Regions from separate parts of the Halomonas sp. BMC6 genome, predicted to be linked through region 1. Evidence: riboswitches for the same ligand, from Rfam matches in the RefSeq annotation. Region 1 holds a riboswitch; each other region holds the start of a gene.

Region 1 (9,970 bases):
AAGCACCTGCTTGTCGTGCCCCGTAGGTGGCTTGACTCTCGGTATACCCATCGCCCGCACTGGATGAAAGTTGCTCAATAAGGCCTTGGCAAGAGAAGCCCATCATATTGAGGTACTGCTGTGCAGACTTAGCCGCTTGCTTGTTCCAATCAATATTGAGACTATCCACTGCCACGGTTGCGTCGGCAACCTCATAACCATCGCCAAAGTCTGATGAGAGCTGCTGAATAAGCCCGCTCCGGGAAAAGCCCTGCATACTGAGATAAAGATTCGCAGATCTAACGGCATTATTCTGCGGCCCTGTAAGGCTTTCTGCCCATGTCGGCGTGGCGGCAAACAAAGTAATAATCATCACTAATTTCAAGATTTTCATTATTATTTCTCCGTTTATTTATGGTGTGGCTCGTATCTTTAGTTTACTCACAACAACAGACTCAAAGTCAAATTTAGAAGCTGGCCGGACGAGGAACACCGACAGCGCCACGATTATGCAAATACTACTGATCGTAGAAGGAGTTGCATATCGTCTAGTCCCGCTCGGAAACCGGGTTAACTTTCATGGTAGTAACGCCCTGATGTTTTGATCCGACAGATCGCTAGCCCACAGCTTATTCCATTTTTCACAGGACGCGATCCATTGCTCTGCTTTAAAAGGGGCTTCCTTCGCCATTTGCTGAAATGTTTCAGGCCCTTTCTCTTTTGCCAGGCTGGAGCTGATCCTTATAGTTAATCACCACCATGGCGTTCTGATCGTAGTTATAAACCTTGAAGCGCAGCATGCTGACCACCCCTTGCCTGTTTTCCCGATCCTACCAAAACCTGGCTGTCAAAGAGGTTTTTCTAAAGCCTCAATGCTTGGGCTGAGCCGCCAGGACGGAGCGCCTCATAGTGCCGGTCAGCTTCACCCATTGGTTAAATTGCTAAGCTCACGTTTAATCCGAAAGCAATCAAACCTCAGTAATATCAAAGTCGAAAGTCCCCGCGATGTGTTGAGCTTTTTTAAGCTCGACGTGTTGGTATGCTGGGTGAGAAAGGATATTCGATATAGTGTGATAGTCTTCAGGGCTAATTTTGTTGCCCAAAACTATTTCTTTCAGCGCCTGCGGAGGGAATGTATGCAAGCCTGCTTCTCCTGACACCAGCCTATATTCTTGCTCATACTGCCATTTCTGAGACTTAACCAATAAATTCCCGCGCATAAGTCTCGAAAGTTGCTGAGTATAGAATTCATCTCCCAATTCATCTGAATAGTTGTGTCCATCCCATGGACGCACAAAGCTACCTAGTTCCTCCACTAGCTCCAAAAAAATATCCTTGTAAGCTGGTTGATCTCGATACTCGACGTGATCGCTGATAAAAACCCTCTCGATATCGAGTTCTTCGGTTTCAAATCCTAAACAAACACCTCGATGTCCATCCGCATAGTGGGACCATAGCAGAGCGTCACGCGGCGTCTTTGATAACGAGTAAATACCGACACTTTGGACAAACCGCTCGACAGCACCGTTCAAACCCAATTCCTCACCTGTGTTTGGATCTTTGAACTGGTGGGCGTCCAAGAGGAAAAATAGGAAACACTTTCTTTTTTCAGGGTGATCATCTAACTTCTCGACGATCTCTTTGGCTCGCTCATATTCTTGACGGATGCTAATCGAAGAATCCAGGGGATCATTCAACTGATTCGCTCTTGCAAAGTAGAGCTGCTGATTAATCAGTAGCTCCCATGTCCTTTGCCCACTGTTTCTGTATTTATAGCATCTCATCAGATATTCGAATCTTTGCGGCTAAAGAATTTAACAGTGATTATACGCCCCACCACGAAACCTCAATGAACGCGACATCACAATGACTGAGGTTTCATAGCCACCAAATTGAACCTACCTCATTGATTCTACAGCGAGCAAAGAGAATTTTGGCGATGTAGCCAAAATTCGCGGGGTTGCGCGTTTTGCTCGCCTCAACAATACTGTTTTTATGAACAGCATTGATGAGGCACTCTCCCATGACACTGATGGAACGCTTCAAGGTAATCATGGGGATCAAGCACTCCACTCCATCGCCTTTTCTTGGCGTTCATTGCCTTAACGGCAGACAACCTCTGTACGCCCAATAAAATAGCCTACCCTTGCATCTCCCCCACCCGCCTCCTACACTGCGCTGAATACTGCTTGACGGGGTGCCGGTGGAACCGGCTGAGATCGCTATACGGCTGGCTGCTACAGCAAGTCGTCACGGCGGGGCCCGTTGAACCTGATCCGGCTAGTACCGGCGTAGGAATCAAGCGGTGGTTGGGGTGCGCCGTGTTCACCTGATACCTTGCCCCAACTCACTCTCCTTTCGCCCGTGCGCCGGTTCGCTGTACCACCGGAGGCATCCAATATGGGCTACCGCTTTACCGATCTCACCACCGCTTGCCAGGACGATTGGCGCGCTTATATCGAGCACGATTTCGTGCGCCAGCTGGGCACCGCTACGCTGCCTGAGGCGTCGTTTCGCCACTACCTGAAGCAGGATTACCTGTTCTTGATTCACTTCGCCCGCGCCTATGCGCTGGCGGCCTATAAAAGCCCCACCCTCGCCGATCTTCGCCAAGCCCATGAAGGCCTGAAAGCCATTGTGGATGTGGAGCTGGGCCTGCACGTGGGCTTTTGTGAGGAGTGGGGGATTTCCGAGCAGGAGCTTGCCGAACTCCCAGAAGCCCGCGCCACGCTGGCCTATACCCGCTATGTGTTGGATACCGGCAACCGGGGCGACCTGCTCGATTTGCACGTGGCGCTGGCTCCGTGCCTGGTGGGCTACGGTGAAATCGCCAACTGGCTGAACGAGCAACCTTCCACGCTGCGCGGCGCGCAAAACCCGTTTGACGCCTGGATCGCCATGTACGAAGGCGAGGAGTTCCAAGCCGCTATGCAAGCGGAGCTTGCGTGGCTCGATGCCCGCTTGGCGGATGTTACCCCCGCCCGTTTTGCTGAGCTAAGCAAGATCTTCCGCGATGCCACCCGCCTGGAAATCGATTTCTGGCAGATGGGTTTAGACCTCTCTGAATAATGACCAACAACGACAAGGACACCGTCATGACCAAGACCGTTAAAAGCAAAACCGCTCACTTTTTAGCCGAAACCGCCCAGGTAGATGCCGCCGCCGTGGCGCCGCTGCCCGGCTCGCGCAAGGTGTATGTGGAAGGCTCGCGGCCGGACATTCGCGTGCCGTTTCGGGAAATCACCCTCTCGCCCACCAAAACCAGCGGCGTGGATGAACAGAACCCGCCGCTGCTGGTGTACGACACCTCCGGCCCCTACACCGACCCCAGCGCCAACATCGATTTGCGCCAAGGCCTGCCGGAGCTGCGCCGTGCCTGGATTGAAGAGCGCAACGACACCGAGTTTTTGGATGGCCCGACCAGCCAGTACGGCCAGCGCCGCGCCAACGACCCCACTCTTGCCCAGCTGCGCTTTGATTTAACCCGCACACCCCGCCGGGCGAAAGCGGGCAAGAACGTGACCCAGCTGCACTACGCCCGCCAGGGCATCATCACGCCGGAAATGGAGTTCATCGCCCTGCGGGAAAATCAACGCCGCCAGGCGTTGGGCACGGCGGAGGTGGAGCGCATTCTGGGCCATCAGCATGCAGGCCAGAGCTTTGGCGCTAGCCTGCCCAAGGAAATCACCCCAGAGTTCGTGCGCGATGAAGTGGCCCGTGGGCGGGCGATCATTCCCAACAACATCAACCACCCGGAAAGCGAGCCGATGATCATTGGCCGCAACTTCCTGGTGAAGATTAACGGCAACCTGGGCAACTCGGCGGTCACGTCTTCCATCGAGGAAGAAGTGGACAAGATGACTTGGGGCATCCGCTGGGGCGCGGATACCATCATGGATCTCTCCACCGGCCAGAACATCCATGAAACCCGCGAGTGGATCATCCGCAACTCGCCGGTGCCGATTGGCACGGTGCCCATTTATCAGGCGCTGGAGAAGGTCAACGGCATTGCCGAAAACCTCACCTGGGAGATCTTCCGCGATACGCTGATCGAGCAGGCGGAACAGGGGGTGGATTACTTCACCATTCATGCGGGTGTGCTGCTGCGCTACGTGCCGCTTACCGCCAACCGCGTCACCGGCATTGTCAGCCGTGGCGGCTCCATCATGGCGAAGTGGTGTTTGTATCACCATCAGGAGAGTTTCCTGTACACCCACTTTGAGGAGATCTGCGAGATCTGCAAGCAGTACGATGTGGCGTTCTCGCTGGGCGACGGCCTGCGCCCCGGCTCCATTGCCGATGCCAACGATGAAGCGCAAATGGCGGAGCTGAAAACCCTGGGCGAGCTGACCCATATTGCCTGGAAACACGATGTACAGGTGATGATCGAAGGCCCCGGCCATGTGCCCATGCACCTGGTGAAAGAGAACATGGATAAGCAGCTGGAGTACTGCGACGAAGCGCCCTTCTATACCCTTGGGCCGCTGGTAACGGATATTGCCCCCGGCTACGACCACATTACCTCCGGTATTGGGGCGGCGATGATCGGCTGGTTTGGCTGCGCCATGCTCTGCTACGTGACGCCGAAAGAGCACCTGGGCCTGCCCAATAAAGACGACGTGAAAACCGGCATCATTACCTACAAGATTGCTGCCCACGCGGCGGATTTGGCCAAGGGCCACCCAGCGTCGCAGCGGCGCGATAATGCCCTCTCCAAGGCGCGCTTCGAGTTCCGCTGGGAAGACCAGTTCAACCTGGGCCTAGACCCGGACACCGCGCGGGAATTCCACGATGAAACCTTGCCGAAAGACTCTGCCAAGGTGGCGCACTTCTGCTCCATGTGCGGGCCGAAGTTCTGCTCCATGAAGATCAGCCAGGAAGTGCGCGACACTTACCGCGACCGCACGCCGGACAACGCCAGCGAAAGCGACGCCGAAGCGGTGAAGCGCGGCATGCAGGAGCAGGCGGAAAAGTTCCGCCGGGAAGGGAGTGCGCTGTACCAGGAGGTGTAGCCCTTAAACACAACAACCGGAGCCAATGGCTCCGGTTGTTAATTCTGCGCAACAAGAATTACTTTTTCTTCTTGGCGCCCTCTTTGGCATCGCCCTTGCCTTTTTGCAGTTCGCCTTTGGCCTGTTGGGCTTTACCTTTGGCTTCGGTTTTGCTGCTACCGGTGGCCTTGCCTGCTGCTTCTTTTACTTTACCGGCGGCTTTGTTGGCCGCACCTTTCGCTTTATCTTCTTTGCCACTTGCCATGACGAACACCTCTAATCCGTTAGTAGGGAAATGGCCGCTCGCTGTGCGTCTTACGACATCAGCGTCGACTCTTTTTCAGCGTAGCTCTTTGTTAAAAAGTTGCCTCAACTACTTTTCGGGCAAGCACGTGGGTTCCCAGCGATTGAGCAGGTAGTGCAGGCAAATCATCACCGACAGCGTGCCGATCAGCGCCACGCTCATGGAAGAGAAGCGGTAAAGCGCGCTGTAGACCAAGTCTTGCTGCGGCCCTAACGACTGACCAAACAGAATCCCCATCGTGGTCAGCCCACCAAACCCAATCCCCGAGCCACCGCCTTCCAAGATATGCTCCCTGGCAAACAGCATTAGTCCCAGCCAATAGAGCAGAATCACCAATAAAAAATGGTGGCTCTGGGTGTAGAGTGCCAACTGCATGACCAGCGCGAGATTACAGCCCAGCAGCGTACCGACCGCACGCTTGGCTGCCGATGCCTGAGCGCCGAAATAACCCAGCGTGAACAGAATCAAGATGGTGGCCATTTGCGCCGAGAGCGAATCGCGTAGGTCAAATACCTGAAACACCACAAACGAGAGCGTGGCGGTGATGCCGCCAATCAGCGTTTCATGGCGGATTTGTGCCGCCGTTTTACTGCCTCTTGGCGGTGGCTGGCGAGGTTCTACATCGGGAAACAGGGTGTACATCAGCATGGCGATGAACACCGCCAGCACGCTGGCCATGAGATTACTGGCCAGCAGATCACTTAAATCCACCCCTGGATAGCTGGCAAAGTGCAGCAGAATGCTGAGCGTCAGCACGCCGTTGGCACCAAACAGAAACAGCGGGCCTTTGGCCATTAGGTTAAAGCGCAGCAGAAACAGGCCCAGCACCACCAGTGTCATCACCACGGGCATATGTTTTAACAGCCCAACGACCAAGCTGACTTCCAGCACGTTGAGGCTCACGTTGGAGAGAAACTGGCGAATGATCGAGCCATTTAACACCGTCACCAAGCCCAACAAAAACATAGGGAAGACGGTAAAGAAGACGCCATAATTCCACCCCATCAGTTGGCTGATGATAAACCCCAACGTGCCGCCACCCGCGACTCGTAGGCACTGGCGCAGCCCGTTCTGGCTAAGCGCCGAGGGATTGGGTACCGAACGAGGGGCGGGTGTCGCCGCGTGTGACTTTGAAGTAGCCAACGATCTCGCCAACCGTCTAATAAACATAGTGCAGCCAGCTAATGAGATGCGCCTGCAGCCAAGCAAACGGCTTGGCCAAGGCGTGCTCGACGGGCACTAATTGCACCGTGGCCCGCGCGCCGCTGGGCGGGAGTTCTTCCAGCGGTTCATCCAGCACGACGTGAATACGCACTCGCTGGGCGTCGCGCACCCATCGGTCAGAGGTAGGAATATCCACCAGTTGCCCGTCGGCGGCCTGCTGCCCTTCTCGCACACCGGCATCGAACGCGCTCACGTGGCCTGCAAAAATACGCCCCGGCAGCGCATCGAAGACGATCTTTGCGTCATCACCAGGGGCCACGTGGCGCAGGCTTTTTTCGCGAAAATCAGCCACCACGTCGACATTGCTGGCCACCAGCGCCACGGCTGGCTGGCCTGCCTGCACGTAATCCCCCGGCTGGAGCTGAAGGTTCGTCACTTCACCCGCTTCCCGCGCTCTAACCGTGGTACGCGCGATATCCAACTCGGCCTTCTCCAGCGCATTGTTAGCCTGGCGCAGCCGTAGGTTAGCATCGCCCTCTTCGCCTAGCTGTACTTCCAAACTATCGATTTGCGCACGAGCGGATGCTACGGCAGCTTGGGCCGTATGCTCAGCGGCCACTTGCTGTTCATACTGCTGGCGGGAGATACCCTGCCGCCCCAAAAGCGCCTCGGCACGGCGGCGCTCGCCGCTGCGCTCATCAAACGTGGCCTGAGCTGATGCCAGCGAGGCCCGCGCCGCCGCCAGTTCGGCGGTTAGCCGAGCGTTCTCCTGCTCAGCTTGCTCGCGATTCAACTCCGCCTGCTGCCGGGCAAGCTCGAACGGTGCCGGGTCCAGCCGAAACAGCACATCGCCCGCTTCTACCCGCTGGTGGTCACGCACCACCACGTCTTTCACCGGCGCGCTTAGCTCCGGCGCAATTCGCGTCACGGGCCGCATCGCCCGCGCCTCCGGGGTCATGGGCATAAAACTATCGGCGAGTAAGAAATAAACAAACAGCACAACAAACGCCGCCAGGGCTATTTTCACCCAGCGGGTAAATCGTTGATCAGGGGTCATTAGCGTTACTCGTTCACTGTTCCCAAACGGTCATGGCCCTTGGGTCGCGTTAGACGGAATACTTTAGTCTAACAAAATTATTAGCACGCTAACAATAATCTCTTGTTCGACGATAAAAAACCCCGCTGCCGAGTCTTTGCTCAGTCAGCGGGGTATGTCTTAGCCGGTTGGTATGGCTACTCGATTAGAAGCGGTAGCGTAGGCCAATGCTGTAAGCGTCTAGATCATAGTCTGCTTGGCTCAGGTAACGAGTGACATCTGCGCTAATCGCCAGGGTGTCGGTAACATCGACTTCTGCGCCTGCACCGAAGGAAACGTCGTCATCCCGGCCGCTCTCGTTCAGGCCAAAACCACTGGCGGTTAGTTTGACTTCCGAATAGCCTAGAAGACCAAACAGGCGGGCGTTGTCGCTAAGCGGAACGATACCTTTCAAAAAACCGCCCACTAAGTAGTCCAGTTCAACGTCTAGCCCATAAATGTCGTCTGAGCCGCCAGTGGCCCCGTGAAACTCAACGGCCAAGTACTCATCCAGCTTCATGCCTGCCACCAAACGCAGGCCCACTGAATCATAGCTCTCGTCTATACCCTCAAAATCTAACGTCCATGCCATTGCGTCTGCGCCTACGTACCCCTCGGGGTAGCCCGCATCAAAGGACTGCGCATGGGCGGCGGCGCTCACGAACAGAGTAGAGGCAATCGCAAGCGCTTTGGCTGATGTTTTCATGTTATTCCCTTAGTTTTAATACTTTTAGCGTCGTAAACAGCGGCGATACATTAACTAAAATTAATCGTCGTTGCAAAAAAACCCCGCTGCCGAGTCTTTGCTCAGTCAGCGGGGTCGTATTCCCTTGAAGCAGCGCTTAGCGCGCTAGAACATCAGAAGCGGTAGCGAAGGCCTACGCTGGCCGCATCAAAATCGTAGGCGGATTCGTCCAGGTAGCGCATGTAATCGGCCCCAACGGAGACGTTCTGCGCAATGTCCATTTCGGCACCCGCACCGTAAGAGAGACCGCTCTCGCGATTGTTGCTGATCTCGACTTCGGAGAAACCCGCAAGGCCATAGAGACGGAAGTTGGGCGCCACGGGGATGATGCCTTTGGCATACGCACCCGCTAGGTGGTCTAGATCGGCACCGCGATCCGAGCCGCCGGTGCCCAGGTGGCCTTCCAGGGCGAAGTAATCATTGAACTGAGCACCGCCGCGCAGGCGCAGGCCGACGTCATCGCGGGAGTCGCCGCGCTCAGGGTTCAAGCTCCAAAACATGGCATCGCCACCCACGTATCCTTGTGGGTATTGAAAGGACTCTTGGGCTTGGGCGGATGCCGCGAACGCACCTGCACCCGCCAAAAGCGCTGCAGAGGTCAGTGATAGTACGGTCATCTTCATGGGGATCACCTCAGTTAAAAAACAGTGTTTCCTTACACTTCGAAGTGTGGCCCAGCCCCCTGAAGAACGCAATTCACCCGCTCACGCTTGCATCGAGTTTCCTTTTTTCTTGCGCTGTTCATGACGTTTTCTAGCGCCCTTTCGACAAGCTCAGTACGACGATGCCCCCGACCACCACCGCGCCGCCCACGAGCTGGCTAGGGCTGAGCATTTGCCCAAGCACCAGATAGGCGATTAGCAGCGACGCCACCGGCTCGAAATTCATCACCGGCGCGTTGCGGGCCATATCCAACCGAGGCACGAAAATAAACAGAATCGAGAACCCGCTACCGTAGAGCAGCGCCAGCAGCGTTAGCCCTACCCAGCCGGTGCTATTGTCCGGCAGGCTCATACCGCCCGGCACGGCCCCTAAAAACCCACCAATGATCATGGCGATAAACACGGTTTGCATGGTGAGCAGGCTGCGCAGCGTACTGCCCACCCCGGCCAAACGATGCTCGGTCACCCACAGCGCACAGGCAAACGCGAACGCGGCAAATAACCCAAAGCCAATGCCTGCCAGCCACTCCGGCCCCATGGCATCGGCGTTGGCCACCCAACTGGGGATATCCAGCACCACCAACAGGCCAATCAAAATAGTGCCCATAATCAGGCAGCTGCGCAGCGATGGCCGAGGCCCGCCCAGCGCCCAGCTAATGAGCGCCAGTTGAATAGGAAAGGTATTCACTAGCAGCAGCGCAATCACCACCGGCAAGCGCGCCACAGCGGAATATAAGCTGACACTTTGCAGGGTAATAAGAAGCCCCACCGCGAGCTGCCAGCGCCACGCTCCCGAAGGCAGCCAAAGGCGCTTTTTCTGAAGGATGACCAAGGAGAGCAGAATCAAGCAAGCCACGCCTGAGCGCATCAATACCGCCAGAAGCAGCCCCGTGCCGTTATCAAACGCCAACCGAGCTGAGACGTGGTTCGCAGCGAACATCGTCGCCACCGTCATCATCAGCAGAATGGCAAGATGACGGGGTAATAGGTTGGGGCTAGAAATCGAGGACATAGGAACAAAAGGGCTCACGATGGGTTATATAAGGAACA
Region 2 (9,970 bases), 670 kb from region 1:
CGCCCATGGCATACGTTGAGCTCGTAGACCGTCCGGTTGCCGAAGAAGAAGCCGTCGCTGAGTAAGCGCTGCTCCTTCTAATAGGCACAATGAAAACCGACCCCAAGGGGTCGGTTTTTTTATGAGCGTATGGTTCTGCGCTGGATTATCGTATGAATACACCGAGGGAAGATCAATTTATCGACAAGGCATGCTAGGCTAATGCAGCGGTCGTGAGAGCGACCGAGCGTCGGTGCGTGATCAATCAGCGAGAGGTCGGTATGGCAACAACTCGGGGAGTGGGCTCTGCGGTGTGGGTGGCGAATTGGCTGTGGGTGGCGCTGCTCTTGATGTTGCTCGGCAGTGCCGCTGCCCAGGCGAACCCTCGCTATGCAGGCATCGTGGTGGACCTGGAAAACGGTGAAGTACTGTATGCCGAGAATGCTGATGAACCTCGCTATCCAGCCTCGCTGACCAAGATGATGACGCTCTATCTCACATTCGAAGCGCTGGAAAACGGCACGTTGAGCCTCGATCAGCCGCTGCCCGTGTCTGCGCAGGCAGCGGCCATGCCGGCGACCAAGCTGTGGCTCTCGGCAGGAAGTTCTATTCCGGTGGATACGGCGATTCGCGCCCTGGCCGTCCGCTCGGCCAACGATGTTGCCGTCGTCGTCGCCGAAGCCTTGGGAGGGAGCGAGCAGCGCTTTGCCAATCTAATGACCGTGAAAGCCCGCGAGCTGGGCATGAACGCCACCACCTTTCGTAACGCTTCTGGTTTGCCCGATGACCAGCAGATGACGACCGCGCGCGACATGCTGACGCTTTCGGTACGGGTGATGCAGGATTTTCCGCAGTACTACCACTATTTTGGACTGCAGGAGTTTACCTATCGCGGCACACGGCACACCAGCCATAATCGTCTTGTGCGCGACTACCCCGGTGCCGATGGGTTGAAAACCGGGTTTATCCGAGCCTCGGGATTCAACGTGGCGACGACCGCCGTGCACGACGGTCGACGCATGGTCGCCGTCGTCATGGGGGGATTTAGCTCCTCCTCCCGCGATACGCACATGGCCGATCTGTTGGATCGCAGCTTTATGCGGGCATCGCTCAGGGATCAGCGCACGTGGTTGGCCAGTACTCGCTTTTCCAGTGAATTCATGGGTTTCACCGGATCCGCTCAGCCGTTGAGACAGCCAGCGCCGACGCGTCCCATGACGCAGCCGATGGTGGCCAGCGTCTCGGCGACGTCACTGTCCCCCACGCCGCCCGCTGCGCGCAGCACGCCTGCACAAACGGTCGAGGCCCAGCTCGTCGAAGCAGAGGCGGCCCGTGGGGATGCTCCTGCCTCTCCAGATCCGCTACAGGCATTCATCGAGCGAGAGCGGGTTTTGGCTGACGCCTCGCCGGGCGCGCAAGCAGCCTCGGCGGGATGGGGCATTCAGGTGGGCGCGTTCAGCCAAGCCGCGCAGGCAGAGCAGCTGGCCCGCCAGGCCGTGCAGCGCCTGCCGAACAGCGTGGGGGGGCGTGTCGCCATTGACCCGCTTCAGGGGGCAACCACGGTATTTCGAGCACGTGTCGTTTCGTTGAACGAGTCCCAGGCACGACAAGCGTGTCAAACGCTCCAGGCGCAGGGGATGGACTGCATGGTGGTCAACGCGAGTCTTTGAAAGCATGACATCGCTGCCCCGCCAATCGCAGGTTGGCGGGGCTTTTTTATGCAGTGCTACCGGTGCTGTGAAGACAATAATAATCGTCGTAGGAGGTGACGGATGACACCCTCGCTAAAAGGCATTTTATGCATGTGTTTAGGTGTGCTGTTTTTGGCCCTGGGTGATGCGGTGTCCAAATGGTTGGGCGCCGTGCACTCCCCGCTACAGATCATCTTTTTCCGCACCTTGGTATCGCTGCCGTTGATTGCTCTGCTGGCCCATTTTAGTGGCGGATTGCGCAAGCTGCGTACCCGGCGTCCAGGCGTGCATCTGCTGCGGGGGGTGATTTACACCGCCACGATGGTCTGTTTCGTATGGGGCCTGACCCTGCTGCCGTTGGCCGAGGCCACGGCGATTGCCTTCGTGGCGCCGCTGTTCGTGACGCTACTCTCCGTACCGCTGCTGGGTGAGCGTATCGACCCGCCGGTGCTGGTGGCGTCGCTTTTAGGCTTTGTGGGGGTGCTGATCGTCGTGCGTCCCGGCGGCGATGCGTTTCAACTGGGCGCGATGATCGTTCTCGCAGCGGCGGTGTTCTATGCTCTGATGATGGTGACGGCGCGACGTTATGGTGCCAACGAGCATCTGTGGGCGATGGTGTTCTATATGACCATGGTGCCGCTGGCAGTCACCGCGGTGAGCCTGCCGTGGGTATGGCAAACGCCACAGCCATGGCATTGGCTCGGATTTTTGGTATCGGGCGTGTTGGGAGTGGGGGCGACGGCGTTTATTACCTTGGCTTTTCGCTATGCGCCTGCCGCCATTGCCGCGCCCTTTGATTACACCGCCATGCTGTGGGCGGTGCTGTTGGGCTGGTGGTTCTGGGGAGAATTGCCGGACCTTTGGGTCTGGGTAGGCAGTGCGCTGATTATGCTAAGTGGTTTGGCCATTGCTTATCATGACCGACGCACCACCTTGAAACGCCGCCCCACGGCGTAGACGTTAGGCAAACTGATAGACATCCATCGCTAGCACGCCGTGCTCGACGCTATGGTGTCGTTGTGTTGCGCGGCCGCCCGCCCCCATCGCCACCAACAGCGGCTGAAAGTGCTCCGGTGTGGGGTGATTGCGCTGGGCATCGGGCGCGTTTTGCCAGTGGACGAGCGCGTCGCGATCATCCTCTCGCAGCCGTGCATGCACCCACTCGGCGAAACGGTCGACCCAGGTCGGCACCTGGCTACCTTGAGGCTGTAGCTCGTAGAGGTTATGGGTCAAGCTGCCCGAACCGATCACCAGTATCCCTTCTTGGCGCAGCGGCGCTAGCTGTTCACCTAACGTTAGCAACGCCTCAGCTCCCCAGCGGCTGGGTAGCGAGAGCGATACCACTGGTACGTCGGCGTCAGGATACATCAGTGACAGCGGCACCCAGGCCCCATGATCCAGACCGCGCTCCACCTCTGTGGCCCCTAGTTGCTCGGCCAGTCGGCTTGCCAAGGCGGGGTCACCGGGCGCTGGGTACTGCACGGCAAACAGCGCGTCGGGAAAACCGCCAAAATCATGGAGGGTCGCAGGCGCGGCGCTGCGGCTGACCTGTAGGTGGTCCGTCTCCCAATGTGCAGAGACCACCAAGACGGCTTTGGGGCGAAGGTGGCGGCCCAGTGCCCGTAAGAAGTGATGGGCAGGGGTGGGGGTGAGGGCCAGCATGGGAGAGCCGTGGGAGATGAAGAGACTCGGTAACATGGAACGCACTCCAGTCGATTGGCCTGCCGAGACGAGGGGCTCGGCAGGCCATTGGATCATGCCAGTCGGCGGCTGATGACGAGGCTACCGCTGCCTAGGCCTGCCTGTACCAGGAGAGCCACGGCCCAGAACACTGGGAACTCCCAGCCGCCGCCGGGGTTGGAGAATACCCAGCCGTTACCCAGGTGTACCCAGGCGGCGCCGAGCAGCACCGGCACTAGCGCAAGGCTCACCCAGCGGGTGTATAGGCCCAGCACCAAAGCCAGGCCGCCGCCGACTTCGGCCGCAATGGTCAAGTAAGCCATGAAACCGGGCAGGCCGAGCGATTCGAAGTAGCCCACCGTGCCAGGAAGCGTAAACACGAACACTTTCATTAAGCCGTGGGCCAGGGCCATCACGCCCAGGCTAATGCGCAGTAAGGCGGTGGCATGTAGGGTTGCAGCAGGGGTCGTTAAGGTTGTCATAGCTCTCTCTCGCTGTGTGTGTGCATCACCGTGGATGCGATGAGACAACTGTACGTCAGCAGAGCGAGATGATAATCCCGCCGATTGGCACTTCACTGTTGCGAAATGCGCGACAATCCCAGCCCCTGTTCCCATACCGGTGGGTCTCCCCAGGCATCGACCAACTGGTCGATGAAGCGCGTCACCTTGGCGGGCAGAAAGCGCCGCGCGGGGTAGATGGCGTGTATGTCTAGGTAGGTCGGCGGAAGGTCTAACAGAAGCGGCACCAAGTGCCCCCGTTGGATGCTCTCATGAATCAGAAAGCTGGGCTGCTGGGCAATGCCTAACCCCGCTTCGGCGGCATACGTCAGCATGTCGCCATTATTGCTCTCTAGTGGCCCCGTGACGCTGACGTGCTGCTGATTGAAGCGCCAGTCGCCGCTGTTCTGCCCGCTGCGATAGCGCAGGCAGTGGTGCTGGGTCAGATCCTCGATGCGCTGAGGGGTGCCATGCTGTGCCAAGTAGCCGGGGGACGCGCACAGCACCAGCTGGCAGCGGGTCAGACGCTTGGCGATCAGGCTGGAATCCGGCAGGCTGCCGATGCGAATCGCGACATCGTAGCCCTCTTCCAGCAAATCCACGCGACGGTCGTTCAGGTCCAAGCGTACGTCTAACGCCGGGTGTGCCTGCATGAAGTGCGCTACCTGCGGGGCAAGGTAGCGGGTACCAAAACTCATCGGACCATTGATGCGCAGGCGTCCACTGACGGTGCTGGTGCCGCTACCGACATCGGCAGCGGCCTCGTCCAAGGCCAGCAGAATGGCTTGAGCGCGAGCCAGATAGCGCTCTCCGGCATCGGTGAGATGCAGCCGCCGAGTCGTACGCTGAATCAAGCGAGCGCCCAGCGTCTCCTCCAGCGCCATGACCTGCCGCGAGACGCGTGTGCGTGAGAGGTCCAAGGCCTCGGCGGCACGGGTGTAGCTGCCGAGCTCGGCCACTTTGACGAAGGCGGCGAGCTGATCGAGCTTGCTCATGGGGCGCGAAACGCCAGCGCCGCCTGATAAGGGTCAGGCTGGCCGCAGATGGCGGAAATCACCGCTAAACCGTTGGCACCGGCGGCCCTGACTTGGGCGGCGTGCTGCGCCTTCAAGCCGCCGATCGCCACGTTGGGCAGCGGGCAGGCGCGGACGAGTTCGGCCAAACCATCGAAGCCTATCGGCTGAGCGTGATCCTGCTTGCTGGCGGTGGCGAAAATGGGGCCTAGCCCGACATAGTCCAACAGCGCGATGGGCGCGTTACGAAGCTGCGCGACGGTGTTGATCGACAGCCCCAAAATGGCATGCGGTCCCAGCACCTCACGCGCCTCTTGTACGGCGGTATCGCTTTGCCCCACGTGCAGGCCATCGGCGCCGCTGGCGATGGCCACGGCTAGCCGGTCGTTGATGATCAGCGGCACGCTGGTGCCCGCCAGCAGCGCTTTGAGCCGCTTGGCTTGGGCGACCATCGCCGCGTCGCTGGCGTGTTTGTCGCGCAGCTGTACCACGGTGACACCGCCTTTGACGGCGGCCTCCACCGTCGCCTCAAGGCCAGCGTCCGCGCACAGGATGGCATCGGTGACTAGATAGAGCGAGAGATCACACTGCATGGAGCGCCTCCACCTGGCTGAGCGACGAGAGATCATCCGGGGTGAGCTGGTACAGAGCATCCAAGAGGGCAACCTGAAAGCTGCCCGGCCCATCGGCCCGTTGGCCAGCACGATGCCCGGCGATGCTAAAGCACGCCAGGGCGGCCAGCGTTGCCGTCAGCGGGTGCTCGCGGTTAGCGGCGACGAACCCGGCCACCAGCGCACTCAATCCACAGCCCAGCGTCGTGACACGGGGCATCAACGGGTGGCCCCCGGTCAGCCGGAAATGGTGGGTACCGTCGGTCAAAAAGTCGGTCTCGCCGGTCATGGCGACGATGCAGTGCTGCCGTTGCGCGAGCGATATGGCTGCTTGAGCGGCGTCATCGGTGGATGCCGTTGCATCGACTCCGCGTCCTTGGCTTGCCAAGCCGGTGAGCGCCATCACTTCAGAGGCATTGGCGCGAATGACGCTGGGCCAGTGGGGCAGCAGCGCCTGGCACACCTGCTGGCGAAAGGCGGTTGCCCCGACCGCCACCGGGTCTAGCACCCACGGCGTTTGGCTTGCGTTGGCCGTGCGAGCCGCCAGCTGCATCGATTCGGCCCAGGGCGTAGAGAGCGTGCCGATATTGATAGAAAGCGCACCTGCCAGCGCGGTAAATTCGGCGACCTCTTCGGGGGCGTGCAGCATCGCGGGCGATGCCCCCGTGGCCAGCAGCAGGTTGGCCGTGCTGTTCATGGCCACGTAATTGGTCATGCAGTGGACGAGCGGCGTGGTTTCGCGCAGAGCGGCGAGCATATCGCCAAGCGGGGGGTAGGTCATAGTATCCTCCCGGCCAGGGAGGTGGTGAGAGGCACCACGACTCCCTACGCCGGCGTTATCCGGTTCAGGTTCGAAGGGTGCTTCTCAGCCGCTGGGCGGCGCCCCTGTCGTTGGTGGCTACTATCCTAGCCTTGGACGGAGCTGTAAAGCCCCGCCGGAAGAGACTTAACGAAACGCGATGCGCGTGCCGTAGGTAAGCATTTCATCAGGGGTGATGGCACGGCCCGACACGCCAATCATCTCATCGCCGCACTGGTCGGCGAAAGTCAGCACGCCGTGGGTCAGACCAAGCTGGCCCAGGGTGTCACGGATTTCACCGGTTCCCAAAAAGGTACTGACGCGGCCTTCGGCGTCGCTCAGGTCCGATACACCGTTGGCATGGTGAAAGCGCACCTTGTAGATACCGTCCATGGACTCGACTTCGACAATAGGGGAAAAGCCGTTTTGAATCGCATGGCTCAGCTGCTTCAGAGTCAGGCGATCGCCAAGGGTCATATCGATGGCTGTCATGACGCTCTCCTATCTGACGCCATTCGCAGGGCATCACGGTTGAATTTGTAAAACTATCGAGATAGAAGTGTAGAAGGTCTGCATCGTTTTTCCAGGCGCATTCGATCAGAGCGCGTGCCGAGAGGTCAGTGCACGGCATCCAGCGCGTGTTGCTGAAGTTTGGTCAGAGGGATGATCTCCAGCGTGCGCTCGTTTGTGCCCGAGAGAATCACCGGTGGTGCAAGCCCCACTTGGGCTGCTTCGGCCCAGCGGTGGGCGCACAGGCACCAGCGGTCGCCGGGCTTCAAGCCGGGAAAGCCGAAGGCCGGGCGCGGGGTCACTAGATCGTTACCTTGAGCCTTGGAGAAAGCCAGAAACTCCTCGGTCACCATGGCGCACACCGAATGGATGCCGACATCGTCAGGCCCGACGCGACAGAAGCCGTCGCGGTAGAAGCCGGTTTTTGGGGCATGGCAGCAGGGCGTGAGTGGCTCACCCAGTACGTTTCGATCACGGGACATAGAGACTCCTTCGGGCCGGGCTGGAATTCCAAGCGCCTTGCCCTCATAACTAGACATTAAACGCGCCATCGCACGTTATGACCGATGCGCTGGAGCGATGGTCAAATGGCGGGCGCTTAGCAGCCTAAGCCTTGTACAAAGTACTACGTTCGTCAAAGAATTTGCACCGTATCCACGAAAGCGTCACCCCCCATAAGGAGAGTCTCATGTCGTATCAAGGTGAACAGCATCCAGGCGTTGCCCCAGCCGCCCCGCAAACACAGGGTTTTCGCTTAAACCACACCATGCTGCGGGTCAAAGACCCCGAGCGCGCGCTGGCGTTCTACTCCAAGGTGTTTGGAATGCAGGTACTGCGGCGCTTGGACTTCGAGGAGATGCAGTTCTCGCTCTACTTCCTGGCTAACGTAGAGGCCGGTGATAACGTGCCGGAAGAGACCCAAGCGCGGACCGCGTGGACCTTTAGCCAGAAAGGTCTATTGGAGCTGACCCACAACTGGGGTACCGAAAACGAGCAGGACTTTGCCTACCATGACGGCAATGCAGAGCCGCAGGGCTTCGGGCATATCTGTTTTAGCGTACCGGATTTGGAAGCCGCGCAGGCGTGGTTCGATGAGCATGACGTGACCTTCGTCAAGCGCGCCGACCAGGGCAAGATGAAGGACGTGATCTTCGTCAAGGACGCCGACGGCTACTGGATCGAAGTGATTCAAGCAGACCGTATGGCCGCCATGGGCGATTGATATGGCGCATCTGCTGTTTCGGTTGCGTCACGTGACCGACGAAGAGGCCATGGAGGTTCGCCAGCTGCTGGAAGCGCATGGCTTCGATGTGTACGAAACCCAGGCGGGCTTTTTTCGCCTGGGAGTCGATGCCATTTGGCTGCGCAACCCTGCCCAGCGAGACGATGCCGAAACGGTGCTGGCGCACTATCAGGCCGAGCGGCAAGCAAAGGCGCGCAAAGCGCATGAAAACGCGTTGGCCCGCGATGAGGCGCCGACGTTGTGGCGACGTTTCGTGGCGCACCCGCTGCAGGTCACGCTAGTGATCGTTGCGGTGCTCATGATCGCTCTGCTCACCCTGCTGCCGTTTATTGGGCTAGCTCGCTAGTCGTCAGAAGCGTCAGACAGATGCCCGCGCTTGACGTACATCATTACCCCGGCCTGGCCTGCGCGAAGCCGTGGCGCAGCCCCCGGCGGGTAGCGGCACCAGCTCCCTTCCGGGTACTCGGTGTCCGCATCGCACAGCGACCCTTCCAGCACGAACAGCTCCAATCCGCCCGGTAGGGCAGGATAGTCGGTGACGATGTCACACTCCCAGCGCTCCAGGCTGATACGCTCGCTTTGATAGGTATGCAGCATTTTGTACGTGATGCCGGGCCGACGATCAGGCTGCCAGGGCAAACGGTGGGCGGGAATGGCGAGTTGGAGCAGGTCGTTCTCATCGAACTGGTGGAGCTTCACGAGAATCAGCGCGCCCTCATCGCCAATGTGGGGCGTATGGCCCGTGCCGATGGGGTTGCGCAGGTAGCTGCCCGCCGGGTAGCGGCCATGTTCGTCGGCAAACACGCCCTCGAGCACGAGAATCTCTTCACCGCCGCCGTGGGTGTGGCGGCTGAACTGACTATTGGGCGCATAGCGTACCAGGCTCGTGGCGCGGGCCACCTCATCGCCAATGCGGTCCAGCATCATTCGTTCTACGCCTGCGCTGGGCGAGGCGACCCAGCGATACTGCTCCGGCGTGACACAGGCAAAGTGGCTAAAGTCGGCGTTTAGGCGCATGGTAGTGGCTCTTTGCAGGGGTTTAAACAACGTTAGCGGCGCATGGTGGAGCCAGTCTCCCCATCCTCACGACAAAATGCAACGCAAAAAAATACCGCCTGGCGCAGGCGGTATTCGATTCTTTACGGCACGTCTTTACGACATGGCTCAGTGATCATGACCATGATCGTCGTGGTCGTGGTCGTGGTCGTGGTCGTGGTCGTGGTCGTGGTCGTCATGACCAGGATCATTATGGCCCGGCGCTGCCAGAGCATCGTGGAGCACCTGGGCGTTGTGGCGCATCATGCCCAGGTAGGTGCTGGCATCGCCTTCACTGGCCAGCGCATCCGCATACAGCGTGCCGGCGATGGGAAGGCCAGTCTCTTCTGCCAACTGCGTAATGATCGCCTGGTTGGTCATGTTCTCGTGGAACAGCGCCTGTACGTTCTCTTGCTCGATCACATCGATCAGGGCGGCCATGCTGGCACCGCTGGGATCGGCTTCGGTCGAGAGACCAACCGGCGAGAGGAAATTTACGCCGTAGGCGCTGGAGAAGTAGCCAAACGAATCGTGCCCGGTGATCACGCTGGCCGACGCAGGAATCTCGCTGAGCAGCTCACGAATCTCGGCATCAACGCTATCCAGCTCTGCCAGGTAGCGCTCGGCATTGGCTTGGTAGCTCTGCGCGTTGGCACCATCGGCCTCGATCAGGCCATCACGAATATTGGTGACGTAGACCCTCGCCTGCTGCAGATCTTGCCACGCATGAGGGTCGTCATCGCCATGGACGTGCTCGCTGTGATCGTCCTCTGCATGCTCGTCGTGATGCGCGTCATGAGCGTGCGCGTCGTGGTCGTGTTCATCGTGCGCTTCATGATCGTCGTGCTCGTCATGCCCGTGCTCGTCATGCGCTGCGAACGCACGTGGGGCGATGCCATCCGTCGCCGT
Region 3 (9,970 bases), 2.0 Mb from region 1:
GTTGGTGGTCAATTCGTCCCAAGGGGGCGGTAGTAAAGACACCTGGATCGTCGAGACCGACGAGAACGCGGCGGGTGCCGCTGAGCAGAAAGGAGCCTAGCGCCATGCTGTCACGCGTTGCTGAAAACCTCTACTGGATGGCGCGCTACATCGAGCGTGCCGAAGATACCGCGCGGTTACTGAGCGTCAACAGCCATTTGATGCTGGACTTGCCTCGGCATTTGCCACTGGGCTGGGCGCCGCTCATCGAAATGACCGGGACGCTGGAGGCCTTCAATGCCCGCCACTCCAGTTTCGACGAGCGTAGCGTGGTGCACTTTTTGTGTGCCGATGCCCAAAACGGCAGCTCGATTCTCTCGGCGCTGGCGAGCGCCCGGGAGAACTTACGCACCACCCGGGACGTAGTGCCCCGCGAGATTTGGGAAGAGGTCAATCAGCTCTATCTCAACGTCGCGGACCACGCGGAAAACGGCGTGAGCCCTCGACGTCGAGACGCATTTTTGAAAAACGTCATTCGTGGCTGCCAAACGTTGACCGGGTTGATCGAAGGCACCTTGAGCCACGGCCCGGCGCGCACGTTCATCAAACTGGGCCGCCAGCTTGAGCGGGCAGATATGACCACGCGGATCGTCGATGTGCGTTCGGCCAGCCTGCTGCCGCAAAACCCTGAAGAGCTGCTGCCGTTCGAGAACCTGCAGTGGATGAGCGTCTTGAAGTCACTCACCGCGTATCAGATGTATCGTCAACAGGTCAGGCTACGGGTGCGCGGCCCGGACGTGCTGCGTTTTCTGCTGCAAGATCCGCATTTGCCTCGCTCCATTGCCTGTAGTTTGGAAACCTTGGGGCACGAGCTACAGCTACTGCCCCGCCAAGACCGCGTCGCGGCGACGGTGTCGTTGGTACGGGCCGACGTGGTCGATGCGGATATTCAGGCGCTGGCGCACTCGCCGAGCAAGCTGCACGCTTTCGTGGACGAACTGCAAATTGGCTTTGCCGCCATCCACGATACGCTTAGCGCTACCTACTTCGTGAACGGCGACGGCGTTCCTCGGGTCACCCAGCGTCAAACCCAAAGCCACACAGGCGACCATGACAACGATTAACTAGGCCGCTTGAGAGCTGGCGTTCGCCTGTTGAATGAGTTCATGCAGGTACGCCAGCTTCTCACGCACCGCCGGGGCGATGACGCCGGGTGCCAAGTCCAGCAGGCCCATGTCACGATTGAGTTCGTTCACTGCCATGCCCACCTGATGAAACGCCTGAAGCATGCTCTCCAAAGAGCCGTCGTACTCGGCACGTGAGAGGCCCATGTGCAGTGCCGTATCCAGCACGGCCACCATGTCCAGATAGAAGGCAAACGTCTCGGCGAAATCCTCCCACGGATGCATGGCGGCGTAGGCGGAAATGAACCGCGAGGGCCAGTCTGCCGGCGCGCCTTGCTGATAGTACTGCTCCAGGGCTTCGCCATAGGTAGGGTGGTTGTGGTCGCCGAATACGCGAATGCTGGCGGCTTCGTCTTGGTCTTTGACCAGCAGATCCCAGTAGTAGTGGCCGATTTCGTGACGAAAATGGCCGATCAGCGTGCGGTGGGATTCGTTCATGTCGACACGCAGCCGCTCACGCTCTACGTCATCGGCTTCTTTGACGTTGATGGTGATATGGCCGTTGGCGTGGCCAGTGTAGACCTTCTCTTGGTTCGCCGTGGAGCGCCATAGTCCTTGGTCGGGCAGCGCATCGGCCATGAACGAAAAGCTCAGCGGAACGCGGATGTCCTCGCCCTCGACGCCATGGGGAAGCTTGAGCAAATCCAGCGTATAGAAAAGCCGCCGTTTGGCACTCTCCAGCGCTGCCCAACGCTCCCGGTTGCCGTCGACCTCTAAATCGGGAATCACCTCGTTATAGCGGCAGCAGTCGCACAGCGTATCCGCGTGCCCTTCGGCCATCACGACCATCCGATTACAAACGTTTTCGACGGCGTAGTTGTGGCACTTCATCAGCGCCGTACCGCAGCCTTCATGGGTGCAGCGGTAGCCGCCGCTATCCAGCGGTGCCAGTGCCACGATATGACGACAAGCGGGGCACCAGCCTACCTCCGACTCACAGGCCAAGCAGTGAGTGTTCTCGAAAAACAGCGGATTGCCACAGCGGCAGCTAAACGTCTGCATGGATGCCTCCTTGTGATCACCACAGCGCATCTCACGAAGGTGAGTGCTGATACGCAACTGTCTCAGCATAGCGAGGCCCTGACTGAGAGGGAAAGCCAAATCGTCGCTCGATGCGGAAATTATCTTTGCCCAGAGGCTAATTGACGTTTACGTCAACTTGCTGATATACCCTAGTAGCGCCTTATTCGATCCCATAACAAACACAACCCGAGGAAACGCATCATGTCTGTTCGTGAAATACCGATGTATATCGATGGCCAGCCAGTCATGTCCCAAAGCCAAGAGTGGCGCGACGTGGTGAACCCAGCGACTCAAGAAGTGGTCGCCCGGGTGCCCTTCTGTACGTCCGACGAGGTCGAGCGCGCCATCGCCAGCGCCAAGACGGCGTTCAAAGAGTGGCGTAAAGTGCCGCTGGGCAAACGCATGCGCATCATGCTCAAACTGCAGGCGCTCATCCGAGACAACACGGCGGAGCTAGCGGCACTGATTACCGAAGAGCATGGCAAAACCCTGCCGGATGCGGAAGGTGAAGTGGGGCGCGGCTTGGAAGTGGTCGAGCATGCGTGCTCCATTACCTCGCTTCAGCTAGGCGAGCTGGCCGAAAATGCCGCCAATGACGTCGATGTATACACCATGCACCAGCCGCTGGGCGTGGGAGCGGGCATTACGGCCTTCAACTTCCCGATCATGCTGCCCTGTTTCATGTTTCCGCTGGCTATTGCCACGGGCAACACCTTCGTGTTGAAGCCCTCCGAGCAGGACCCCAGCTCGACCATGCGGCTCGTGGAGCTGGCGCACGAAGCGGGTATTCCTGCCGGGGTCTTGAACGTGGTCCACGGTGGGCCGGATGTCGCTAACCAAATTGCCGACCATCAGGATATCAAGGCACTGTCGTTCATCGGTTCGACCCATGTGGGGTCACTGCTGTACAACCGCGCTGCCGCCGCTGGCAAGCGCATGCAGGCCATGATGGGCGCAAAAAACCACTGTGTCGTCATGCCGGATGCCAACCGTAGTCAAGCCATCGATAGCCTGCTGGGCTCTGCTTTTGGTGCCGCCGGTCAGCGCTGCATGGCGAACTCGGTGGTCGTGCTGGTGGGAGAGGCGCGCGAGTGGATCAAGGATATCGAAGCCGGTGCGCGCGGTATGACCGTGGGGCCGGGCACTCAGCGTGAAGCGGACCTAGGGCCGCTGGTATCGCCACAGGCCAAGGCCCGCGTCGAGCGCTTGATTACCGCAGGCGAAGCAGAGGGCGCCACGCTGCTGGTGGATGGTCGCGGCTACACGGTCGACGGCTACCCGGATGGTAACTTCGTCGGACCGACTCTGTTTTCCGATGTGACGGCAGACATGACGATCTATCGCGAAGAAATTTTTGGCCCAGTGTTGTGCGTCGTCAACGTCGAGACGCTGGACGACGCCATCGCTTTCATTAATGCCAACCCGAATGGCAACGGCACCTCGATCTTCACCAACTCGGGCTGGGTAGCACGGCGCTTCGAGACCGACATCGACGTGGGCCAAATCGGTATCAACGTGCCGATTCCAGTGCCGGTGGCTTACTTCAGCTTTACCGGCTCTCGGGCCTCGAAACTGGGTGACTTGGGGCCCAACGGTAAGCAGGCGATTGCCTTCTGGACCCAAACCAAAACGGTCACTGCCCGCTGGTTCGAGCCGGAAAACGTCTCAAGCGGTATCAACAGCACGATTTCGCTATAGCGCGCCCCGGGCGCAGTAAAGCGCCTCCTCGGCCGAGGAGGCGCGCAGCTCAATAACGTTCGAACAGCGGCAGGCTTTCCGAGAGCAGTTGGGCGATGGGACCCAGCTGACTTTCGTGAAGGACTAGCAAATAAGGCGCGTCCTGCTCCTCGCTGATGGGCACCAGCAGCGCAAACTCACCCTCCTCTAAATGAAACTCATGGATCTCGCGAGGGCCGTGGGGGGTGTCGCACTGGGAGCAGCGGTAGGTGTCATCTTCGCCGTAAACCAAGCGGTGGTACATCTTGAACAGCGTGTAGAGGGCGAGCCCACCTTCGAACGCGGGCCAACGGGCCGGCGTTTCGCGGATGTCGTCGGTCAGTGCGTTGCCATCTGCTTCGGCATCGGCAATGGCGTCGGCTAGCGGCTCGGCCAGGATGGCGGTTTGATCCGCAGGCAACGGTGCGTTTTTCTCGGCAGCCGTAGCGAAGCGCGTCACGGCAGCATCGAAATCTGTCAGGCTGTGCAGGGTAAAGTCGGCGTGCTGCAGGTCGGCGGGTTCGAAGCCACCGTTCTCCCAGCCGTGAATCACACGAAGCGTTACCTGACCTCGCTTCATGGGGCGGGCCAGCAGGGTGTGAAGCATGACGCGGATATGCAGCTGACGCTCATCCGTATCGTTTTCGAACGCACGGTAAGGGTCGGCGAACAGTTCATGCAAACGCCCTGGCGTGTGCTCTTTTGCTTCGGAGTATGACATGGTGGTTTCCCTGTTAGTACACCGCTTGGCTAATAGCGTACGGCTCTTATGACATTAAATCATTAAGAGTATGGCGAGCGTTAAGGCGTATTGAAAGACTCTTTAGTTAGCAATTTGTTACGAGTAAACGCCATTCAGCAGTTAGGCGCCACGTTACAAAAAACAGGAGTGCGTATGTCTGTCTCGATAAGTCGATTTACACTTCCTGAGACGCTAGAAGAAGTTCCCGAGGATATCCGGGAAGCCATGTTAGCGGTGCAGGAAAAAGCGGGCTTCGTACCCAACGTATTTCTCATGCTCGCGCATCGTCCCCAGGAGTTCCGTGCTTTTTTTGCCTATCACGATGCGTTGATGGAGCGGGCGTCCGATACGCTGACGAAAGCGGAAAAAGAGATGATCGTCGTGGCCACCAGTGCCCGTAATCGCTGTTTGTACTGCGTTGTTGCCCATGGCGCGCTGGTGCGTATTTATAGTAAAGACCCTTTGCTGGCGGACAATATCGCCATTAACCATCGCGTGGCGGGACTCAGCGAGCGTCATCGGTTGATGCTCGATTTTGCGCTGCATAGCGCCATCGAGCTGGGGGAGTTTTCAACCGAGTGGCAAATGCGCCTGGAAACCGTTGGGTTTACCCTGGACGACTGTTGGGACATTGGCGCCATTGCGGCCTTTTTCGGCATGTCCAACCGCTTGGTGACGCTGGCGGGAACGCCGCCCAACGCCGAGTTCTATACGATGGGGCGCGTCCCCAAACAGCCGGAGGAGAGTGCTCGACAGACCTGAGACTTTACTAATGCGCTAGTTTGATTGAGGATGTCGCCTCCATTCACTGTCGCCAGGGGAGCCCCATCGGGGCTGAGAATGCGCGTAACGCAGACCCTGGAACCTGATCCGGTTCGTACCGGCGGAGGAAGCGCGACATGCCTTACCTAACGTCTCTCGTATTAGGCGCAGCGTTGTGCTGCTTTGCTTTTTTGGGCCTTCGGGCCCGCTTTGGTGGCAGCTCGTTGGATGACTATGTCACCGCCCGCAATTCTCAAACCGCGTCTACCTTGGGGCTCTCCTTTTTGGCCTCGGGTATGGGGGCGTGGATTCTGTTTGCGCCCCCGGAAATTGGCGCGTTCGTGGGCCCCGTAGCGCTGCTGGGCTATGCGCTTGGCTCGGCGCTGCCTTTCATCGTGCTGGGCCTTTATGGCCCCAAAATACGCCAAGCGCTGCCGGAAGGGCGCAGCATCGCCGAGTTTGCTGATACGTGCTACGGCACGGGCGTGCGCCGCTTCGTCGCGCTCGTTTCCGTGGCTTACATGGGCTGCTTCCTGGCTGCTGAACTCACCGCCATCGGGGCGATTACCGCGCTACTCTCCGACGTGCCTCCTGCCGTGGTCATCATCGGGGTGGCGCTCACCACGCTGGTCTACACCGTGATGGGTGGGCTTCGGGCAAGTCTCGCCACCGACCGCTGGCAAGCGTGGCTGCTTTTGGCACTGCTGCTCGCCGTCGCCAGCGTAACGCTCTGGCGACTACCCAATATGCCGAGTGACGCACAACTCCCGTCGCTCCCCATCGGTAGCTCGCTCAGCGTCGCGTTGACGCTGGTGATCGCCGTGACGGCAGCGAACTTGTTTCACCAAGGCTATTGGCAGCGGGTATGGGCGGCCCAAGACGACGCGAGCCTGGGGCGCGGTGCCTTGCTGGGCGGCGGCCTGACCGTTCTGGTCGTCATGGTGATCGGTGGTGTTGGCATCATGGCAGCGATGAGCGGGGTCAGCCTCGGCGAGCCGCCCATGCCGTTTTTTGCGCTGCTTAGCGATGCCCCGGTATGGATCACGCTGCCATCCCTGGTCCTGGCCGTCACGCTGGTCACCTCGAGCGTCGACACTTTACAAAACGGTATTGCGTCACTGTGGGCCAGCGGCCACCGGCCCGAGGCCCTCAACAAAGCGCGCTGGCTCACCGTGGCCATCATGCTGCCCGTGATCATGATTGCTTTACAGGGGCTGTCGGTGCTGCGGCTGTTTTTGATTGCCGACCTGCTGTGTGCAGCGATCGTGGTGCCGGTGCTGCTGGGCTTGTGGCAACGAATGACACCGACGGCTGCGATCAGCGGTGGGCTAGCGGGGCTAGTAGGCGCCGTGCTGCCTGGCTGGCTGAGTCAAGGTAGCGTCAGCGCGGGAGTATTGGCCGCGACGTTCCCCGGTAGCGTACCGACACTGGGGCCGTTCGTGGGGGCGCTGCTGCTCTCCACGGTGGTGAGCGTGGTGTGGGCCGGGTTGACCCCGCGGCGTATCGCCGTGCGTTAAGTGGGGCGTTGAGCAGAAAATTCCGTTTCACGGTATGCTGTTAGGGGACTGATGACCACTTAGGTGTGATCGCCATGAGCCACCTGTTACCCCCTAACGAAACCGCCCGTTTGGCTGCGCTTAACGAGCTGGCCCTGCTGGATACGCCGAACGAGCCCGTTTTCGATCGCATCACGCGGTTGGTCACCGTGCTGCTCGGCGTTCCTAAGTCCACCATCAGCTTGATCGATACCGACCGTCAATGGTTCAAGTCGCAAGTAGGCATGGAGTTCTCCGAGAGCCCCCGGGACATGGCATTTTGCGCCTATACCGTGCTGGAGGACGAACCGCTGGTGGTCGAAGACGCTCAGAGTCACGAGCGCTTCGCTACCAATCCCATCGTGACGAAACCCGGCGGCATCCGTTTTTATGCCGGGATACCGTTGCGCAACTCCCATGGTCTAGTGCTTGGATCGCTGTGTGCGATGGATACGCAGCCGCGCCAGTTGACTCCTCAGGAACAAGCTGCGATGCAGGATTTGGCCGATATCGTGATCGGCGAAATTCATCTGCGCGAGCGGCTCATCAACGAGCAGAAAATTCGCGCTGCCACTCAGCAGTCGCTCACGGCGCTTCATCAAAGTCTTGAACAGCGTATTGAGCAGCGCACGCGTGAGCTCAATTTGGTGATCGAGTCTGCCTACGACGCCTATCTGAGCATCGATGCGCAGGGGCGCGTGTTGGACTGGAACCGGGCCGCCGAAAGCATGTTCGGCTGGAGCCGCAAAGACGCGTTGACGCGCCCACTCACCTCGCTCATGTTCCCACAGGGGCTGACCTGTGACGACGCCGCGATGCCCTTGACCTGCGACGCCATACGACGAGACGGGGTTCGCTTGCCGGTCGAGGTGCGGCTAAAGAGCTTTGAAGTGAATGGCCGCCCGCGCCGCAGCGTCTTCATCCACGACATTACCGAACGCCAGCAGCTTGAGCGTCTGCGTGACCAGCAGGCCCGAGAGGACGTACTGACGCGCTTGCCCAATCGTCGCGCACTGGATGAGCGGCTTCCCGAAGCGATGGCGCGGGTACGTCGTACCCTGGCGCCGCTTGTCGTGCTGTTTCTGGACCTCGACGGGTTCAAGCGCATCAACGACCAGCACGGCCACGGCATGGGCGATGAGCTGCTGCGTGAGGTCGCGCAGCGCCTTCAGAACGCCGTCCGCGAGACGGACTTCATTGCCCGTTGGGCGGGAGATGAGTTCGTCGTACTGCTCGAAGGGGTGACTACCGAGGCTCTTGAACCGTTGGCAAACAAGCTGATTCAGGTGATCGAAGAGCCGCTACACGTGGGGAGTGCCACGCTGCGAGTGAGCACCAGCATTGGCGTGGCGCTGTTCGTGCCCAACGCGGCTGAGACGCCACAGGAGCTGCTGAAACGTGCCGACGACGCCATGTATAACGCCAAACGCGCAGGTAAAGCGCGTGTCGCGTTGGCGCGTCCGGCGGATACCCCCAACCCTCTTTAACGAACCCAGGGACGCGTATGATTCGTTGTTTATTGACCACCCCAGAAGGCGATGTGCGTGAGGGCGATTTGAGCCTGATGGACGAGTGGAAACGCATGCCCACGGCACATCTGTGGGTCGATATGAAAGGCGAGAGCGAAACGCAGGAGCGTGACGTGCTAGAGCGTTTCGATTGCCACCCCATGGCGATCCAAGATGCTCATAAAGAGCGCCACCCCCCAAAGATCGAAGAGTTCGACAATCACACGCTGATCATCTATCGCGGTATTTCGTCGTTCGATGCCCAGCTCAATTTCGTGCCCCAGCAGGTCTGTTTCTTTGTTGGCGAGCGTTTTCTGGTCACGCTGCACCCCGGCGAGGCGCTCAGTATCGAGCGTTTATTCAATGAGCACGGCAAAGCCCTGCTGGCCCAATCGCCCGAGCAGGTCGCGTTAAGAGTGATGTATACCTCTGCGGGCTTTTACATCGACAGCTTGCTGGAGTTCGAGACGGAGTTGAGCGATCTCGAAGATGAGCTGCTGGAGAACGGCAACGATGTGTTGATGCGTAAAATCACCACTTATCGTTCTCGTCTGGTCAAAATGCGCCGCATCTTCAGCTACCACAAAGGCATCACACAAGAGCTGACGGCGTATGATTACGCGCATTTACCCCGAGGCGAAAGCGAAACGCTGCATGCCATTACCGATGTCGAAGAGCGTTTCGAGCGACTCTATACGCTGACGCAGATGTACTACGACATTTGTGGTGATTTGGTCGATGGCTATATCTCCATTTCGTCTCACCAGCTGAACATCACCATGCGCGTATTGACGGTGATTACCGCTATTTTCGTTCCGTTGACGTTTATCGCCGGTATTTACGGCATGAATTTCGAGTACATGCCTGAACTGAGCTATCAGTACGGCTACTTTTTCGTTTGGGGCGCCATGCTCGGAATTGGTGGGATTCTCATTTGGCTGTTCAAACGGAAAGACTGGTTTTAAAGCCCTTGCCGAGCCGTCAACTGCCGCAGACGGTACGCCAGCAGCATCAGCCCCAGTGCAATCAGTAGCCAAAGCGTGGCCAGTAGAATGGGAAACGCCTGGGCCCCCGCCATATCCAACAGTGGGCCGGTCAGTGACGGGATGACCAGCGCACCGCTGCCCGCAGCGGTGAAGATGGCGCCGGTGGTGCGTCCTCGCATGACGATCGACTGGTTGCACAGCGCAAACAGCGTGGGGAAGAAAGCCGAGGCGGATAGGCCAAACAGCAGCGCGCCGACGCTAAGCGGCAGCGCGTTGGCGTGCAGCCCTGCCGCCGCGCTCAACCCCAGCGCCAAGCAGCCGGCAAGCACCTGCCAAGGTGAGCAAACGCGCAGCAGCGGAATCGCCAGCAGACGCCCTGCCGATAGCGCCAGCCAAAACAGCGTTGCCAGCAGCGCCGCCTGCTCGGTGCTCAACCCAGAGAGCGTGCCATACGCGGTAACCCAACCGGCGAACGTAATCTCGATGCCCACATAAACGGAAAACAGCAGCATGAATAGCCCCAGCAGCAGCGGGT

What was found. Region 1 has a riboswitch for thiamine pyrophosphate ahead of tenA (thiaminase II). Riboswitches for the same ligand answer to the same signal wherever they lie in the genome.
Region 2: linked by a shared signal. The riboswitch ahead of thiM (hydroxyethylthiazole kinase) and the one ahead of tenA (thiaminase II) in region 1 are both predicted to bind thiamine pyrophosphate.
Region 3: linked by a shared signal. The riboswitch ahead of AB6K10_RS17790 (sodium:solute symporter) and the one ahead of tenA (thiaminase II) in region 1 are both predicted to bind thiamine pyrophosphate.

The regions. Positions count from the first base shown of each region.
Region 1 is NZ_CAXNSH010000001.1:1,658,358-1,668,327, reverse strand. It holds gene AB6K10_RS07900 (Ltp family lipoprotein) at 1-373, opposite strand, end outside; gene AB6K10_RS07895 (DUF2971 domain-containing protein) at 948-1,676, opposite strand; TPP riboswitch at 2,163-2,294, shown strand; gene tenA (thiaminase II) at 2,380-3,048, shown strand; gene thiC (phosphomethylpyrimidine synthase ThiC) at 3,075-4,991, shown strand; gene AB6K10_RS07880 (CsbD family protein) at 5,050-5,235, opposite strand; gene AB6K10_RS07875 (DUF2955 domain-containing protein) at 5,344-6,444, opposite strand; gene AB6K10_RS07870 (HlyD family secretion protein) at 6,434-7,495, opposite strand; gene AB6K10_RS07865 (porin family protein) at 7,680-8,219, opposite strand; gene AB6K10_RS07860 (porin family protein) at 8,372-8,881, opposite strand; gene AB6K10_RS07855 (DMT family transporter) at 9,012-9,932, opposite strand.
Region 2 is NZ_CAXNSH010000001.1:992,864-1,002,833, forward strand. It holds gene rplQ (50S ribosomal protein L17) at 1-65, shown strand, start outside; gene AB6K10_RS04740 (serine hydrolase) at 261-1,649, shown strand; gene AB6K10_RS04745 (DMT family transporter) at 1,752-2,627, shown strand; gene AB6K10_RS04750 (class III extradiol ring-cleavage dioxygenase) at 2,631-3,368, opposite strand; gene AB6K10_RS04755 (DoxX family protein) at 3,425-3,832, opposite strand; gene AB6K10_RS04760 (LysR family transcriptional regulator) at 3,925-4,845, opposite strand; gene thiE (thiamine phosphate synthase) at 4,842-5,456, opposite strand; gene thiM (hydroxyethylthiazole kinase) at 5,446-6,255, opposite strand; TPP riboswitch at 6,280-6,371, opposite strand; gene AB6K10_RS04775 (hypothetical protein) at 6,421-6,765, opposite strand; gene AB6K10_RS04780 (DUF2237 family protein) at 6,891-7,265, opposite strand; gene gloA (lactoylglutathione lyase) at 7,472-8,005, shown strand; gene AB6K10_RS04790 (DUF6164 family protein) at 8,007-8,372, shown strand; gene AB6K10_RS04795 (cupin domain-containing protein) at 8,369-9,043, opposite strand; gene AB6K10_RS04800 (metal ABC transporter solute-binding protein, Zn/Mn family) at 9,191-9,970, opposite strand, start outside.
Region 3 is NZ_CAXNSH010000001.1:3,681,763-3,691,732, reverse strand. It holds gene AB6K10_RS17820 (circularly permuted type 2 ATP-grasp protein) at 1-100, shown strand, start outside; gene AB6K10_RS17815 (alpha-E domain-containing protein) at 105-1,103, shown strand; gene AB6K10_RS17810 (putative zinc-binding metallopeptidase) at 1,104-2,165, opposite strand; gene AB6K10_RS17805 (CoA-acylating methylmalonate-semialdehyde dehydrogenase) at 2,388-3,884, shown strand; gene AB6K10_RS17800 (hypothetical protein) at 3,934-4,623, opposite strand; gene AB6K10_RS17795 (peroxidase-related enzyme) at 4,798-5,406, shown strand; TPP riboswitch at 5,451-5,554, shown strand; gene AB6K10_RS17790 (sodium:solute symporter) at 5,544-6,923, shown strand; gene AB6K10_RS17785 (diguanylate cyclase) at 6,998-8,428, shown strand; gene AB6K10_RS17780 (magnesium transporter CorA family protein) at 8,446-9,414, shown strand; gene AB6K10_RS17775 (MFS transporter) at 9,411-9,970, opposite strand, start outside.